3 linked regions of the Methylobacterium mesophilicum SR1.6/6 genome follow. The protein of the gene in region 3 interacts with the protein of the main gene of each other region in a pairwise test. Links are inferred from orthologs where the notes say so. Each region holds a gene or a part of one and is shown on either strand. Other genes may lie near its edges. The genes, in order: MMSR116_RS23030, MMSR116_RS30200 and MMSR116_RS28615.

What was found.
Region 1: the proteins of MMSR116_RS28615 (region 3) and MMSR116_RS23030 interact in binary tests that used the Escherichia coli proteins (3 or more experiments, as listed by UniProt). The link is inferred for Methylobacterium mesophilicum SR1.6/6 from one-to-one orthologs.
Region 2: the proteins of MMSR116_RS28615 (region 3) and MMSR116_RS30200 interact in binary tests that used the Escherichia coli proteins (3 or more experiments, as listed by UniProt). The link is inferred for Methylobacterium mesophilicum SR1.6/6 from one-to-one orthologs.

What each region holds. Positions count from the first base shown.
Region 1 is NZ_CP043538.1:4,847,269-4,852,803, reverse strand. The notes cover bases 1,236-4,234. They hold MMSR116_RS23030 (two-component system sensor histidine kinase NtrB), read right to left. Parts: upstream 3,307-4,234; coding sequence 2,164-3,306; downstream 1,236-2,163. Other genes in these bases: dusB (tRNA dihydrouridine synthase DusB), read right to left, coding at 3,303-4,234; ntrC (nitrogen regulation protein NR(I)), read right to left, coding at 1,236-2,115. Outside these bases: MMSR116_RS23040 (hypothetical protein), read left to right, coding at 45-314; more of ntrC, read right to left, coding at 649-1,235; more of dusB, read right to left, coding at 4,235-4,328; MMSR116_RS23020 (bifunctional 2-C-methyl-D-erythritol 4-phosphate cytidylyltransferase/2-C-methyl-D-erythritol 2,4-cyclodiphosphate synthase), read left to right, coding at 4,502-5,535.
Region 2 is NZ_CP043538.1:6,328,935-6,334,820, reverse strand. Bases 1,098-4,447 are described here. They hold MMSR116_RS30200 ([protein-PII] uridylyltransferase), read left to right. Parts: upstream 1,098-1,454; coding sequence 1,455-4,247; downstream 4,248-4,447. Other genes in these bases: grpE (nucleotide exchange factor GrpE), read left to right, coding at 4,352-4,447; MMSR116_RS30205 (TAXI family TRAP transporter solute-binding subunit), read left to right, coding at 1,098-1,372. Outside these bases: more of MMSR116_RS30205, read left to right, coding at 1-1,097; more of grpE, read left to right, coding at 4,448-4,963; MMSR116_RS30190 (hypothetical protein), read right to left, coding at 4,981-5,352; MMSR116_RS30185 (outer membrane protein), read right to left, coding at 5,531-5,886.
Region 3 is NZ_CP043538.1:6,042,224-6,046,378, forward strand. What follows is about bases 1-2,790. They hold MMSR116_RS28615 (P-II family nitrogen regulator), read right to left. Parts: upstream 1,670-2,790; coding sequence 1,331-1,669; downstream 1-1,330. Other genes in these bases: MMSR116_RS28605 (glutamine synthetase beta-grasp domain-containing protein), read left to right, coding at 1-665; MMSR116_RS28610 (DUF2735 domain-containing protein), read right to left, coding at 979-1,158; MMSR116_RS28620 (bifunctional ADP-dependent NAD(P)H-hydrate dehydratase/NAD(P)H-hydrate epimerase), read left to right, coding at 1,865-2,790. Outside these bases: more of MMSR116_RS28620, read left to right, coding at 2,791-3,352; MMSR116_RS28625 (multicopper oxidase family protein), read right to left, coding at 3,360-4,155. UniProt on the Escherichia coli protein: P-II indirectly controls the transcription of the glutamine synthetase gene (glnA). P-II prevents NR-II-catalyzed conversion of NR-I to NR-I-phosphate, the transcriptional activator of GlnA. When P-II is uridylylated to P-II-UMP, these events are reversed.

The sequences.
Region 1 (5,535 bases), 1.2 Mb from region 3 along the record:
GCCCCTATTCTGTTGCCGTCTCAAGTCGCGTCCCGGGTCGTCGCGTGCGTATCCTGCGTTCCCTCTTCGGCGGCGTCCTCGTCCTGGCCTCGACGGCGGTCGTCGTGTTCGTCAGTGCCGACCGGCTGGCCCATCTGGCGCCGGCACCGGTGGCCCGCGCCGCCCAGGCCGAGCCGTCCGCCACCGGTTCGCTCCCGGCGCCGGCCAAGGCCACGCCCGCCACGAAGCCCGCTGTTCCCAGTATCCCGAACGGCTTCGATACCGAGCGTCTGCACGCGTTGATGCGCGGCGACCCGATACTGCCTGGACGCTGAGCGCCCGCAGCCTCATGCCCATCCTGGACCTGATCCTGAGGGGTCGGGGCGCAGCGGAGGCCTTGAAGGGGCCCACCGGGCTGCCGCGCGACGCCCGAGGAATTCCCGTGGGGCCGCCGCGGAACCTGAGAATTCGGGGGACTGTTCGGAAGGCCGGTCTGCAGACGCGTTGCTTCACCGGTGACCATTCGAACGCTGCGGTCGACGCGCGCCTCCCGTCATCACGCGCGCAGCGAAGTGACCCAGGGCGGAGCGCCACTGGGTTGCTTCGCTGCGCTCGCAAAGACGGCGGCGCCGAAGCTATCAGCCGGAAGCGGTATCGGATCTCGGCCGCCTACCGAGCCGTCCGAAAGACCTGCAGGTCGAGGTCGCGCACCTTCTTGCGAAGGGTGTTGCGGTTGACCCCGAGGAGCTCCGCTGCGCGAATCTGATTGCCGCGGGTGGCGGCCAGCGCCGCGCCGATCAGCGGGCCTTCGATCTCCCGCAGGATCCGGTGATAGAGGCCGGGGGGCGGCAGCGTGTCCCGGTAACCCGAGAAATAATCCGAGAGGTGGCGCTCCACCGCGCTCGAGAGGCTCTCGGACTCAGCCCCGGCCTTGCGGGCGCCGCCGTTGGCGTTCGGGTTGGCGGGCGCGGCCAGCGGAAGGGTGTCGAGCTCGGCCTCGATCACCGGGCCGGTGATCGTCTCCTGCGGGTAGAGCGCGGCGAGCCGCCGGACGAGGTTTTCCAGTTCGCGGACGTTGCCGGGCCAGCGGTAGCGCTTGAGCCGCTCCATGGCGTCGCCGTCCAGCGTCTTGCGGGTGAGGCCCTCGCGCTCCACCAGCACGAAGAAGTGGCGGACGAGGTCCGGTACGTCCTCGGACCGCTCCCGCAGGGCCGGCAGCCGCAGCGGAACGACGTTGAGGCGGAAGAACAGATCCTCGCGAAAGATGCCCTGCTGGATCGAGATCCGCAGGTCCTTGTTGGTCGCCGCGATGATCCGGACGTTGGTCTTGATCGGCACCCGGCCGCCCACCGTGGTGTACTCGCCCTGCTGCAGGACGCGCAGCAGGCGGGTCTGCGCCTCCATGGGCATGTCGCCGATCTCGTCGAGGAACAGCGTGCCGCCCTCGGCCTGCTCGAACCGGCCGGCGGAGCGCTGGAGCGCCCCCGTGAACGCGCCCTTCTCGTGGCCGAACAGCTCGGACTCGATCAGGTCGCGCGGGATCGCCGCCATGTTGACCGGCACGAACGGGCCGGTGCGGCGGCGGCCGTAATCGTGCAGCGCCCGGGCGACCAGCTCCTTGCCGGTGCCGGACTCGCCGGTGATCATCACGGTCAGGTCGGTGGGCATCAGCCGGGCGAGGGCCCGATAGATCTCCTGCATGGCCGGCGAGCGGCCGACCAGCGGGATGTCCTCGTTCTCGGGGGGCGCCCCGGCCGGCGCCGCGCCGCGGGGGCGCGAGAGCGCCCGGCCCACGATGGCGATCAGCTCCTTCAGGTCGAAGGGCTTCGGCAGGTACTCGTAGGCGCCCCGCTCCGAGGCTCGGATCGCCGTCATGAAGGTGTTCTGCGCGCTCATCACGATGATCGGCAGCTCGGGGCGCACGCGCTTGATGCGCGGCAGCAGGTCGAACACGTTCTCGTCGGGCATCACCACGTCGGTGATGACGAGGTCGCCCTCCCCCTGCGCGACCCAGCGCCAGAGGGTGGCGCAGTTGCCCGTCGAGCGCACCTCGTAGCCCGCCCGTGACAGCGCTTGGTTGAGCACGGTGCGGATGGCGGCGTCGTCGTCGGCGACGATGATGTGGCCGTTCGGCATGACTCTCTACTCAGACCTCCGACGGGGGGCCGGATTCGGGGATCGACATCACGGATCGACCGCCGATTCGCGCCCGTCCCGGGCACTCGACATCGGCAGAAGGATGCGGAACGCCGTGCGGCGCGGGGCGGGATCGCACTCGACGATCCCGCCGTGATCGCCGACGATCTTGGCCACCAAAGCAAGACCCAGGCCGGAGCCTTGAGCCTTGGTGGTGACGAACGGGTCGAACAGGTCGGGCAGCAGGTCGGCCGAGATGCCCGGGCCGTTGTCGCGCACCGCCACCTCGATCGGCAGGCTGACGCGCTCGCGCGAGCCCGGCACTTGGAGCCGCAGGCCGGTGCGGAAGGCGGTCGACAGGGTGATCTCGCCCTCGACGGCGTCCGGCCCGATCGCCTCGGCGGCGTTCTTCACGAGGTTGAGGATCACCTGAACCAGCTGGTCGCGGTTGCCGAGCACCGGCGGCAGCGACGGGTCGTAGGTCTCGATGAAGCGGATATGCCGCGCGAAGCCCGACTGCGCCGAGCGCTTCACCTGATCGAGAACCCCGTGGACATTGACGGCGCCCCGGTCGGAGGGACGCTCGTCGCCGAAGAGTTCCATGCGCTCGACGATGCGGACGATCCGGTCGGATTCGTCGCAGATCAGCCGGGTGAGCATCCGGTCCTCCTCGGCGCCGGTGCTCTCCAGGAGCTGCGCGGCGCCGCGGATGCCCGCCAGCGGATTCTTGATCTCGTGGGCCAGCATGGCGCCGAGCGCCACCATCGAGCGCGCGGCGCCCCGATGGGTGAGCTGTCGGTTCATCTTGTCGGCGATGGTGCGCTCCTGGAGCATCATCACCACGGAGTCGCCGTCGTCGCCGAGCGGCGTCGCGAAGACGTCGACGCTGCGCTCCAGCCCGAGCCGGGGCTGGGTCAGCTCGACCCGGTACTCGCTGACGCTGGCGCGGCGGCGACGCACCTCGGCCACCAGCGCGATGATCGGCGAGGCGAACGGGATGATGTCGCGCAGGCGGCGGCGCTGCATCAGCCGGGCGGAGTAGTCGAAGAAGGCCTCGGCCGCGTGGTTGCAGTGGAGGATCCGCTCGTCTCCGCCGATCGTCAGGACCGGGAGCGGCAGGGCGTTGAGCACGGCCTCCGCGGCGGTGTCGCGCCGGCCGCCGCTCTCCGGGGGGAGGGACTCGTCGGTCACGCGGCCTCCCGGACCGTGTCCGCCGGACCTGCGAAGGCCCGGGCCAGCAGCGTGAGCGCGATTCCCGGATCGGTGGTCGTCAGGAGCGCCGAGCGCTCGGCCGGATCCAGCGCGCCGCCGGTCTCGGCATAGGCGGCGAGGTGCTTGCGGGCATGCCGCACCCCCATGTCGCGTCCGTAGAGCGACAGAAGGCCGGTGTAGTGCTCGGCAGCGAGGGCAGCCTGTTCCGCCCGGGCGGGCTCGGAGGCGGGCCGGCCGGCAAGGGCCGCCGCGATCCGGCCGACCAGCCAGGGCCGACCGGTGGCGGCCCGCCCGATCATCACCCCTGCGGCTCCCGAGGCCGCCAGGCAGGCGCGGGCGCTGGCGAGATCAACCACGTCGCCGTTGGCGATCACCGGGATCGACACCGCCTCGACCACGTCGCGGATCGCCGTCCAGTCGGCCCGCCCCTTGTAGAATTGCTGCCGGGTCCGCCCGTGGACCGTCACGGCGTTCAGGCCCAGCCGCTCGGAGCGGACGGCGAGATCCGCGGCGTTCCGGCTCGCATCATCCCAGCCGAGGCGCATCTTGACCGTGACCGGCACCGAGACCGCTCCGCGGACCGCCGCGAGCAGGCGCTCCGCATGGTCGAGGTCGCGCATCAGCGCCGAGCCCGAGGCCACGCCGGTGACGATCTTGGCCGGACAGCCCATGTTCACGTCGATCACGTGGGCACCGCCGGCCTCCGCCATCCGGGCGGCCTCCGCCATCGGGTTCGCCTCGCAGCCGACGAGCTGAACCACGTGGAGGTCGACGCCGGTCCCCTCCGCGCGCAGGGCCGCCTCTCCGGACCCGCGGGCGAGATCCCGCGCCGCTACCATCTCGGAGATCACCGCATCGGCCCCAGAGCGGCGGGCGATGCGACGCATGTGAAGGTCGGTGACGCCCGACAGGGGCGCGAGCAGGCAGAGCGGACGGGCTTCCACCGCTCCGGCATTCGCAGCTCCGCGGCGCAGCGCGCTCAAATAATGATCAGTCGCCATTCTGCACAACAATGAGGCAAGGCCGGTCCGCTGGCAAGCGGGGCCGCGCGTTGATTTCGAACCCTCCCCCGCTTAAACGACGGGCACCCGCCGCGGCAGAGCTCCGGCGGCACGGCCGACTAGCGCGCCGGCCGCCGCCCTGCATGCTTCAGGAATCCACGAGACATTCGCCCATGTCCGCCACCGGCACACCAGCCACCGGACCTGCCAGTGCGGGAACCGGCGTCGCCGCGGTGGTGGTGGCGGCGGGCCGCGGTATCCGCATCGGCGGCGGCACGCCCAAGCAGTACCGCCGCGTCGGCGGGCAGGCGGTCCTGACGCGGACGCTGGCCGCCCTCGCCGCCCAGGACGCGATCGACCGGATTCAGCCGGTGATCGCGGCCGACGCGGCGGAGTTCTTCCGCTCTTGCCTCGACGAGCTCGCTCCCGCGGTCCGGACGAAGATCGCCGAGCCCGTCGAGGGCGGCGCCACGCGCCAGCTCTCCGTGCGGGCCGGGCTGGAGGCTCTGGCGGCGGGCGCCGAGCCCGAGATCGTGCTGGTCCACGACGCGGCGCGCCCCTATGTGGACGCGGCGCTGATCGCCCGCGCGATCGGGGCGGGCCGGGATCACGGCGCGGCCGTGCCCGGCGTGCCGGTGACCGACACGGTCAAGCGCGTGGTCGACATCGCTCCGGGCATCGGCCGGGTGCACGAGACCCCACCCCGGGAGCACCTGCGCGCGGTGCAGACGCCCCAGGCCTTCGCCTTCGGCCCGCTGCTCGGCGCCCACCGGGACGCCGCCGCGCAGGGCCTCGACGGCTTCACCGACGACGGCGCGCTGGCCGAATGGGCCGGCTTACCGGTGGTGGTTTTTGCCGGCGATGTCGCCAACCGCAAGATTACACAGCCCGCCGACCTGATCGAGGCCGACCGCGCCTTCGCGTCGGAAACCCTTGAGACGCCAGCGCCCGGAGCCCGCGCCATGACCACCTACGTCACCCGCCTCGGCACCGGCTTCGACGTGCACGCCTTCACCACCGGCGACCATGTCTGGCTGGGCGGCGTGAAGATCCCGGCCGACCGCGGCGTGCTCGCCCATTCCGACGGGGACGTGGCGCTCCACGCGCTGACCGACGCACTGCTGGGCGCCATCGCGGACGGCGATATCGGAACGCATTTCCCGCCCTCAGACGAGCGCTGGCGCGGCGCATCCTCGGACCAGTTCCT
Region 2 (5,886 bases), 290 kb from region 3 along the record:
CGGGATCGTCTATCTCTCGCGCCCGAATACCCTGACGGTGGCGGTCGGGCCGCAGGACGGGCCCGAGGCGGCGCTGATCGAGGCCTACGCCAACGCCCTCGACCGGGCTCGCGAAGATGTGCGCCTCAAGGTGGTGCGCTACGGCGACGTCCGCGACAGCGCCATGGCGCTCCAGCGGAACAAGGCTGACCTCGCCGTGGTGCGGCCGGACGTATTCTTGCCCGAGAACGGCCTGACGCTGGCGATCCTGCACGACGAGGCCCTGGTCATCGCGGCGCCCGAGGCGGCCGACATCGACGATGTCCCCGCACTGGCGCGCAAACGCCTCGGCATCGTGGTGCGGCACAGCGCCGACCTGTCCTTCCTGACAAACCTTCTCTCCTTCTACGACCTTGTGCCGGACACGCCCAGCGCGGATGCTGCGGAGGACGGTCAGGGGGCCAGTGAGCCCGAGGCCGCCGCGGGCCACGTCGTCGTGGTGCCCCTCAAGGTCGGCGAGGTCACGGCCGCGCTCACCGACAAGCGCGTCGACGCGGTCGCGGTGATCGCGAGCCCCGCCTCGAAGGCGGCCGCCGCCATGGTGCGGGCCGTCGAGCTCGGCGCGCCGGACCGCAAGATCGGCTTCGTCTCGATCCCGGACGGGGACGCGATCCTGCAGCGCTTCCCAGAGCTCCAAGCGGTGACCATCCCGGCCGGGACGTTCGGGGGCCGCCCGAAACGCCCCGACGAGGAGGTCAAGACCGTTGGCGCCTCGTACCGCCTGATGGCCCGCGGCACGGTGAGCCGAGTCGCGGTCGCCTCGGCGACGCAGCACCTGTTCGAGTGGCGCTCGCGGCTCGCCTCGGCGGCCCCCGTCGCAAAGCTGATGAAGGCGCCGGACTTCGACACCACGGTGGCAGCAACCTCCGCGCGCCTGCCGAACCACCCCGGCGCAGTCGACTATTTCGAGCGCGAGCAGCAGACCTTCCTCGACCGCTACGAGGATTACATCTACCTGTTCGCCTTCTTCGGCGGCACGATCGGCTCCGGCTTCGCCTGGCTCGGACAGCGGCTGGCCCGCAAGCGTCGGGAGCGTGTGGACTTCGTTCTCGACCGCCTCCTCGACATCATGCGCGAGGTGCGCGCGGCGACGAGCAGCGCCGAGCTCGACACCATCGCGGTCGAGACCGACGGGCTGGTGGCCGACGTGGTCTGCTACGCCCGGGAGCGCAGCATCGACGCCCGCACGGTGAGCGCGCTGATCCTGGCGGTCGACGGCGTCCACGCCGCCATCGCGGATGCGCGGCGGCAAATGAGCGAGGCCGAGCCGCGGGCGGCCGGCCGCAACCGGACCGCGCGGTTGCTGGCCCTCGACCTCCCGGCTGCGGAGTAGTGGTCGGCAGCCCGCGCAGCCCGCGGCGTCGGGTGCATCCTCCCGTGGCTGGCGGCGTAGGCATATCATGCTAACGGGAGCCATGTTCGATCCCGTCGCCGCCCTCGACACGGTCCTGGAGAACCTCGACCGGGAGGCCCGCGAGCCCACCAAGCTCCGGGCCGCGCTGGTGCCGCAGCTGCGCCGGGTGATCGAGGAGGGTCACCGCGCCGCTGAGGCGCAGCTCCTCGAGGACCGCAACGGGCTGCGCTGCGCCCAGACGCTCTCGGCGCTGACCGACGCCGTGGTCCGGGCGATCCACGACGCCGTGGTCTGGCGGCTCTACCCCAACGACAACCCCACCACCGGCGAGCAGCTCGCCGTGGTCGCCACCGGCGGCTACGGCCGGGGCACGATGGCGCCGGGCTCGGACATCGATCTGCTGTTCCTGCTCCCCTACAAGCAGACCGCGTGGTCGGAGAGCGTGGTCGAGGGCATGCTCTACGTCCTCTGGGACCTGAAGCTGAAGGTCGGCCACGCAACCCGCTCGGTGGAGGAGTGCCTGCGCGAGGCGCGGGCCGACATGACGATCCGCACCGCCCTCCTGGAGGCGCGGTTCCTGTTCGGCACGCGCACCCTCTACGAGGAGCTGGTGACGCGCTTCGACGCGGAGCTGGTGGTCGGCTCGGCCTCCGAGTTCGTGGACGCCAAGCTGCGCGAGCGCGACATGCGCGTCTCGAAGGCCGGTTCCTCGCGCTACCTCGTCGAACCCAACGTCAAGGACGGCAAGGGCGGTCTGCGTGACCTGAACACGCTGTTCTGGATCGCCAAGTACACCTACCGGGTGCGCGACCAGATCGAACTCGTCAGCGCCGGCCTGTTCACGCCCGAGGAATACGCGCTGTTCGAGCGCTGCGACGAGTTTCTGTGGCGGGTGCGCTGCCACATGCACTTCGCCACGAAGCGCGCGGAGGAGCGCCTGTCCTTCGGCCTGCAGCCGCGGATCGCCGAGCGCTTCGGATACGAGGCGCGGGGCGGCCTTTCCGGCGTCGAGCGCTTCATGAAGGCCTATTTCCGCATCGCCAAGGATGTCGGCGACCTGACCGCCATCGTCTGCGCGGAGCTGGAGGCGCGCCACGCCAAGCGCACGCCGGTGCTGGACCGCTGGATCGGGCGTTTCCGCGACCGCTTCCGCGCCACCGCCATGGAGGCGGAGGACTTCTGGATCGACCACGGCCGCGTGAACCTGCGCGCGGAGGACGCCTTCGAGCGCGACCCCGTCAACCTGATCCGGCTGTTCTGGCTCGCGGACCGGCACAACCTCGCGATCCACCCGGACGCCAAGCGCCTCGCCAGCCGCTCCCTGCGGCTCGTCAACCCGTCGCTGCGCGGGGACCCGGAGGCGAACCGCCTGTTCCTCGACATCCTGACTTCCCGGAACGCCCCCGAGGAGGCGCTGAGAGAGATGAACGAGGCGGGGGTGCTCGGCCGTTTCATCCCGGATTTCGGCCGCATCGTCGCGATGATGCAGTTCAACATGTACCACCACTTCACGGTGGACGAGCACCTGCTGCGCACGGTCGGCGTGCTGGCCGACATCGAATCGGGCCGCAACCAGGAGACCTATCCGCTGGTCTCGCGCCTCGTGCATTCGATCCACAACCGCACGGCGCTCTACGTGGCGATCCTGCTGCACGACATCGCCAAGGGCCGCCCGGAGGATCACTCGATCGCCGGTGCCGCCATCGCCGAGAAGCTCTGCCCGCGCTTCGGCCTCAACCAGGCCGAGACCGAGACGGTGCGCTGGCTGGTGGAGCACCACCTGCTCATGTCGATGACCGCGCAGAGCCGCGACCTATCGGACGCGAAGACGATCGAGCGCTTCGCCGCCAGCGTGCAGAGCCTGGAGCGGCTGAAGCTCCTGACCATCCTGACGGTGGCCGACATCACGGCGGTGGGCCCCGGGGTCTGGACGGCCTGGAAGGGCACCCTGGTCCGCACCCTTTACGACGAGACCGAGGTCTACCTGTCGGGGGGCCATTCCGAGATCGCCCGCACCGACAGGGTGCGCCTCGTCCAGATGAGCCTGCGCGAGCAGCTTCCGGCCTGGGCCTCCGACGAGTTCGACGCCTACGCGGCCCGGCACGGGCAGGCGTACTGGCTCAAGGTCGACGGCACGCGCCAGATCAAGAACGCCATCTTCCTGCGCGACGCGCTGCGCGACGGCCGGACCAGCGCCACCGACGTGGCCCTCGACCCGGTGCGCGGCGTCACCGAGATCACGATCTACTCGCCGGATCACCCGCGCCTGCTCGCCATCATCACCGGGGCCTGTGCGGCCGCGGGCAGCAACATCGTCGACGCGCAGATCTTCACAACCAACGATGGGTTCGCCCTCGACACGATCTTCATCTCCCGCGCGTTCGAGCGGGACGAGGACGAGCTGCGACGGACCAAGCGGGTCACGGCAGCGATCGAGCGGGCCCTCAAGGGCGAGATCCGAATCGCCGACCTCGTCGCCGACAAGCATCCGCAGACCAGCACGCGGGCCAAGACTTTCCCGGTGCCTCCGGACGTGACGATCGACAACGCCCTGTCGAGCCGGGAGACCGTCGTGGAGGTCACGGGCCTGGACCGCCCCGGCCTGCTCTACGAGCTGACCTCCGCCTTCGGCCGTCTCTCGCTCAACATCACCTCGGCCCACGTCGCGACCTTCGGCGAACGGGCCGTTGACGTCTTCTACGTCACCGATCTGACCGGCACCCGCGTCACCCAGCCCGACCGGCAGGCGGCCATCCGCAGCGCCGTCATGGAGGTCTTCGCCGGCGACGTCGCCGCCCTCAAGGCCGAGGGACTGGAAGCCCTCGTGGCGGCGCCGCCGCCGCGCGAAGCCTGACGGCCGGGTTGATTTCGCAGGCCCGCGGCCAGATATCTGCGCCGGTCCCGTCGGCCCCCGAACCACCCTGCCCTCACGACTGAATCGCGATGACGAGCAACGACATGCCCCAGGATGACCAGCGCCAGACCACGGTGGAAGCCGGCGCCGGCGCCGCGCAAGACGCCGCGCCGAACGGCCATGGCGCCGAGGCCACCGTCGATCCCGTAGCCGAGGCCCTCGCCCTGCTGACGGCCGAGCGCGACGAGTTGAAGGACCGGATGCTGCGCACGCTCGCCGAGATGGAGAACCTGCGCCGCCGGACCGAGCGCGAAGTGGCGGATGCCCGCGCCTACGCGGTCACCAACTTCGCGCGGGACGTGCTGAACGTCGCCGACAACATCCGCCGCGCCCTCGACAGCGTCCCGGCCGACGCGAAGGCGACGGCCGACGGCGCGCTGAAGGGCCTGATCGACGGGATCGAGCTCACCGAGCGCGACCTCGCCAAGACCCTGGAGCGCCACGGTGTGAAGATCGTCGAGCCCGAGGGCCAGAAGTTCGATCCGAACCGCCACCAGGCGATGTTCGAGGTGCCGAACCCGGAGGTTCCCGCCGGCACCGTCGTGCAGGTCGTCCAGGCCGGCTACGTCATCGGCGAGCGCGTCCTGCGTCCGGCCCTGGTCGGCGTGGCCAAGGGCGGCCCGAAGGCGGCGGCGAGCCCGGCCGACGCCGCCTGATAGCCCCGCGGCCTGCCCTACTGACAGGGCAGCGCCGTGGCGAAATCCGAGATGAACTGCGCCGTCTGCCGGATCTGAGCGGGCGTGCGCGGGTCGCGGGCGACGGCACCGGCCTCGACTTGGAGACGCCGGTGGCAGGCGCAACTCGTCAGGATTCCCGAGGACGGTTCGGTCGAGCAGGCATCATGGTGCGCGCAGGCGAGGTCCAGCGCGTCGATCGGCGGGTAATCGGGACCGCGACTCCCCGGTCCGCAGAAATTGCCGTAGATCAGGAGCGCCCCGCGCCCGGACGGCCCGGGCGGGACAATGTCCTGCGCCCGCGCGGGCGCCCCGCAGGCGAAGAGCGCGGCTATCAGCGTCGCGACGATGGTCAGGCTGGGAGCGTTCACGGCCGATCCTGTCGGGAATGCCTCCTGGCACCGCGCGGTGGTCCCGTGCGGGGTCCGGCATCCGCGACTCCGACCGGTGGCGGACAGCGTCCGCCGGCGGATCGAGTCCCGGAGCCGAACGACCTGCATAGCGCCCCAGCGGAGCTGAGCCGTCAAGATCTGCAGAACTCAATATTGTCTAGAATCGGTAATTCACACCCGCTCGAACCAGAGCGAATCCCGAGTCTTGTTTGCCGGCACCGTAATACGCGGGAGTGCTGGTGTTGTAGTATGTGGTTCCAGCGAATCCGCGGTCGAGGTGGAGGTACAGCGCTTCGATCTTTGCGGAGAGCTTCTCGGTGAAGGCGTACTCGATGCCGCCGCCAGCCGCGTAGCCGGTCCGGTCGGTCCCGGGCAGCGTGTAGGGGTAGGACGCGGCGTAGGACGAGCGGGAGCCGCCGCCATACGCGAAGCCGCCGGTTCCGTAGACCAGCACCCGGTCGAAGGCGTAACCGAGGCGGCCGCGCACCGTCCCGAAATAATCGAGGCTCGGAC
Region 3 (4,155 bases):
CGGCCTCCGGCTACCCGGCGCCGCAGGGCCCGTACTACACCGGCGTCGGCTACTCGAACGTCGGCGACGTCGCCCGCAAGATCGTCGAGGAGCACCTCGACTTCTGCCTCGATGCCGGTATCAACCACGAGGGCATCAACGCCGAGGTGGCCAAGGGTCAGTGGGAATTCCAGATCTTCGGCAAGGGCTCCAAGAAGGCCGCCGACGAGATGTGGATGGCCCGCTACCTCCTGCAGCGCCTCTGCGAGAAGTACGGCATCGACGTCGAGTACCACTGCAAGCCGCTCGGCGACACCGACTGGAACGGGTCGGGCATGCATTGCAACTTCTCGACCGCGTTCATGCGCGAGCACGGCGGCAAGGCCTATTTCGAGAAGCTCATGGAGGCGTTCAAGAACGCCCGCGAGGAGCACATCGCGGTCTACGGTCCGGACAACCACATGCGCCTGACCGGCAAGCACGAGACCGCCTCGATCCACGAGTTCTCGTACGGTGTGGCCGACCGCGGCGCCTCGATCCGCGTGCCGCACTCCTTCGTCAACAACGGCTACAAGGGCTACCTGGAGGACCGCCGTCCGAACTCGCAGGGCGACCCCTACCAGATCGCCTCGCAGGTGCTGAAGACGATCGCGTCCGTGCCGACCGAGGCTGCTGCCGCCGCGTAAGACGCGAAGCTTCGACAGACGATACGAAGCCGGGCCCTCGGGTCCGGCTTCGCCGTTTCGAGAACGCCTTCCAAAAGGTGGCTGCCGGCAGTACGGCCCGGACGTTTGGCTGCGAGCGCCGTACGACGTTGCCAATCGCCTGACGAGCCGCACGCCTTTCCCGGACGCAGTGGACGGTGGTCCGGGATCCGGTACAGGACGCGCCGCGCGAGCGGCGCAGCTTGTTACGCGCAGCCGCTTTGCGACGTTTTACGATGGATCCCGGATCGCACTCCGCTGGCGCTGCATGCGCCCGGGGAAAAGGGCTTGCACTTCAGGACCGGCGCGGGCGCTCGTCTTCGCGGATCGCAGCGTCGTGATACCACGCACCGCCGCCGAAACTCGGCGTCGGGGCGGGCTTCGCCTCCGTAATGGTCCTGGGCGTCGCGCGGGCGCGCCGGAACGCGGACAGATCGTAGATCTTGGCCGTCTCGCGCGGGTCCGTACCGGCCATCGCACATCCTCCTGCATCAGGTCTCGGCGACCGATCGCGTCGGCCGTTCTCGATGATGTGGGGTGCGGAACGCGGCGCTCCATGGCGAAAAGCGCCGATGCCGGACATTCGTGCAGAGCGAAAACTTAGGCAGTCACCGAACCGTGCCGGCTGGCCCAAGCGCAATCGCCGGTCAGATCGCGTCCGTGCCGGTCTCGCCGGTGCGGATGCGGATCGCCTCCTCGATGGTCGACACGAAGATCTTGCCGTCGCCGATGCGGCCGGTCTGGGCCGCCTTGCGGATCGCGTCCACCGCGCCCTCGACCAGCGCGTCGGAGAGCACGATCTCCAGCTTCACCTTCGGCAGGAAGTCCACGACGTATTCGGCCCCGCGATAGAGCTCGGTATGGCCCTTCTGCCGGCCGAAACCCTTCGCCTCGATGACGGTGATGCCCTGGAGGCCGACCTCCTGGAGCGCCTCCTTCACTTCGTCGAGCTTGAAAGGCTTGATGATCGCTTCGATCTTCTTCATGCCGCTCGGGCCTGCTCTGCGGTGGCTGGCATTTCTAACATCCTCGTGACGTGTCCGCCATGCCGATTTCTCGGCGCGCCGGAGCATGGTGCCTAATCAATGTGCGATTCCAGCACATCCTTAGGGCATTTCGAGTTTTTGTGGCGCGTCTTTAGCCAAGGCTTGATCGGCGCACGGGCAGGGTTGGAGGCGGACATGCGGTTGCTGACGGTCGCGGCAATGAGGCGGGTCGATGCCGCGGCGATCGATGGCGAGACCTCGGGCCTCACGCTGATGGAGGCGGCCGGCGCCGCGGTGGCGGCCCGCGCCCGAGCCCGGTTGCCCGCGGGCGGACGGATCGTGATCCTGTGCGGACCCGGGAACAACGGCGGCGACGGCTTTGTCGCCGCGCGTCTGCTGGCGGAGGGCGGTGCCACCGTCGAGCTTCTCCTCCTGGGCGACCGCGCGACGCTGAAGGGCGACGCCGCCCGCGCCGCCGAGGCCTGGCGTGGCCCGGTCGGAAGGGCGAATCCGGAGGCGCTTCCTCCCTGTGATCTTGTGGTCGACGCCCTGTTCGGCGCCGGTCTCGCCCGCGACCTCGACGGTGTCGCCCGCGCGCTTGTGGAGGCGGTGAATACCAGCGGGACGCCGGTCCTCGCTGTGGACGTGCCGAGCGGCGTCGACGGCGACACCGGGGCGGTGCGCGGCGCCGGGATCCGCGCCGTCGAGACCGTGACCTTCGTGACCCTCAAGCCCGGCCACCTGCTCGAACCCGGCCGCAGCCTCTGCGGTCAGCTGAGCGTGGCCGATATCGGCACCGGGCCAGCCGCCTTTGAGGCCGGTCTCGCTGCCTGTGTGCCAACCTACCGGAACGGTCCGGATCTCTGGGCGCGGGAATTCCCCCGCCTGACCGGCACGAGCCACAAATACACCCGCGGCCACGCTCTCGTGCTGTCGGGACCGGCCACCAAGACCGGTGCCGCCCGGCTCGCGGCCCGCGGCGCTCTTCGGGTCGGCGCCGGACTAGTGACGGTCGTCTCGCCGGTCGCCGCGCTGCCCGAGAACGCCGCGCACCTCACGGCGATCATGCTGCGTCCGTGCGAGAGCGCCGACGACCTCGACGACATGCTCACCGACGAGCGTCTGAATGTGGTCCTAGCCGGACCGGGCCTCGGCACCGGCGAGCCCACTCGGGAGCGCGTCGCGGTGGCGGCGGCGGCCGGGCGGGGGCTCGTCCTCGACGCCGACGCGCTCACGAGCTTCGCCGGGCAGGCGCCGCTGCTGGCCGCGCATCTCGCCGACGGCGGCGCGCAGGCGGTGCTGACGCCGCATGCGGGCGAGTTCGCGCGGCTGTTCGACGGCACGGAGGCGACGGCGGAGGGCGCCGACAAGGTCGCCCGGACCCGGGCGGCTGCGCGCCTGACCGGCGCGGTCGTCGTCCTGAAGGGTTCCGATACCGTCATCGCAGCCCCGGACGGACGCGCCGCCATCAACGATCACGGCAGCCCCTATCTCGGCACCGCCGGCTCGGGCGATGTGCTGGGCGGCCTGATCGCCGGGTTGCTCGCGCAGGGCATGGAGCCCTTCGAAGCGGCGTCCGCCGGCGTCTGGCTCCACGGCGACGCCGGCCTGCGCCACGGCCCCGGCCTGATCGCCGAGGACATCCCCGAGCTGATGCCCGCGGTGCTGCGGGGCTTCGCGTAAGCCGCGATCAGGTGACCTCGAACGCCGTCCAGAGTCCAGTATCGAACCGCTCCAGCACCGTGGCGCTGATCAGCCAGCGGCCGGGATTGTCGGCCAGGAAGCCGATCCGGGCAGTCCGGCCCTCCAGCAGCTGGAACGTGTCGAGCCAGTAGGGTTCCCAGCCGTCGTCCAGGGGGTGGAGCAGGCGGAAGCAGTGGCCGTGCAGGTGCAGGGCCTGCGGGAAGGCCGTCTCGTTCCGCAGCGCCAGGACCACGACCTGGCCGCGCTTGACCGAGAAGATCGGCTGCAGGCCGGCAACGCCGCTGGTGCCGTTCACCGACCAGACCTTCTGCGGGTCGCCCGTGTAGACGGGCTCGGGCGCCGCCCCGTCCTTGACCTTCTCCTTGGCGTCTTTCGGCACGAAGGCGCCGCCGGTGATGACCACGTCGCGGCGCAGGGCGTTCTGGAGCTTGATCTCGGCCGGGAGGCGCTTGTTCTCGCCGATCGGCCCGATCGGCGGCCGCTTCTCGGTGATCCTGGGGCCCTTCGTGGTGACGCTGGCCAGGACGAGTCCCTTGCCGATCAGCGCGTGGATCTCGCAGGTGGCGCCCTCCTGCTCGGGTAGGTCGACCAGCAGGTCGTAGCGGGTGCCGGGCGGGAAGGGCAGGGTGGCCCGCAGGGGCTCGAACGTGTCGGTCGGCTGCCCGTCGACGGCCGCCACGTAGACCTTCACGCCCTCGAACTTGATCCGCGTCGCCCGGGCGTTGCAGGCATTGCCCAGCCGCAGGCGGACCCGGGAGCCCGGGCGGGCCTCGAAGGCGCCC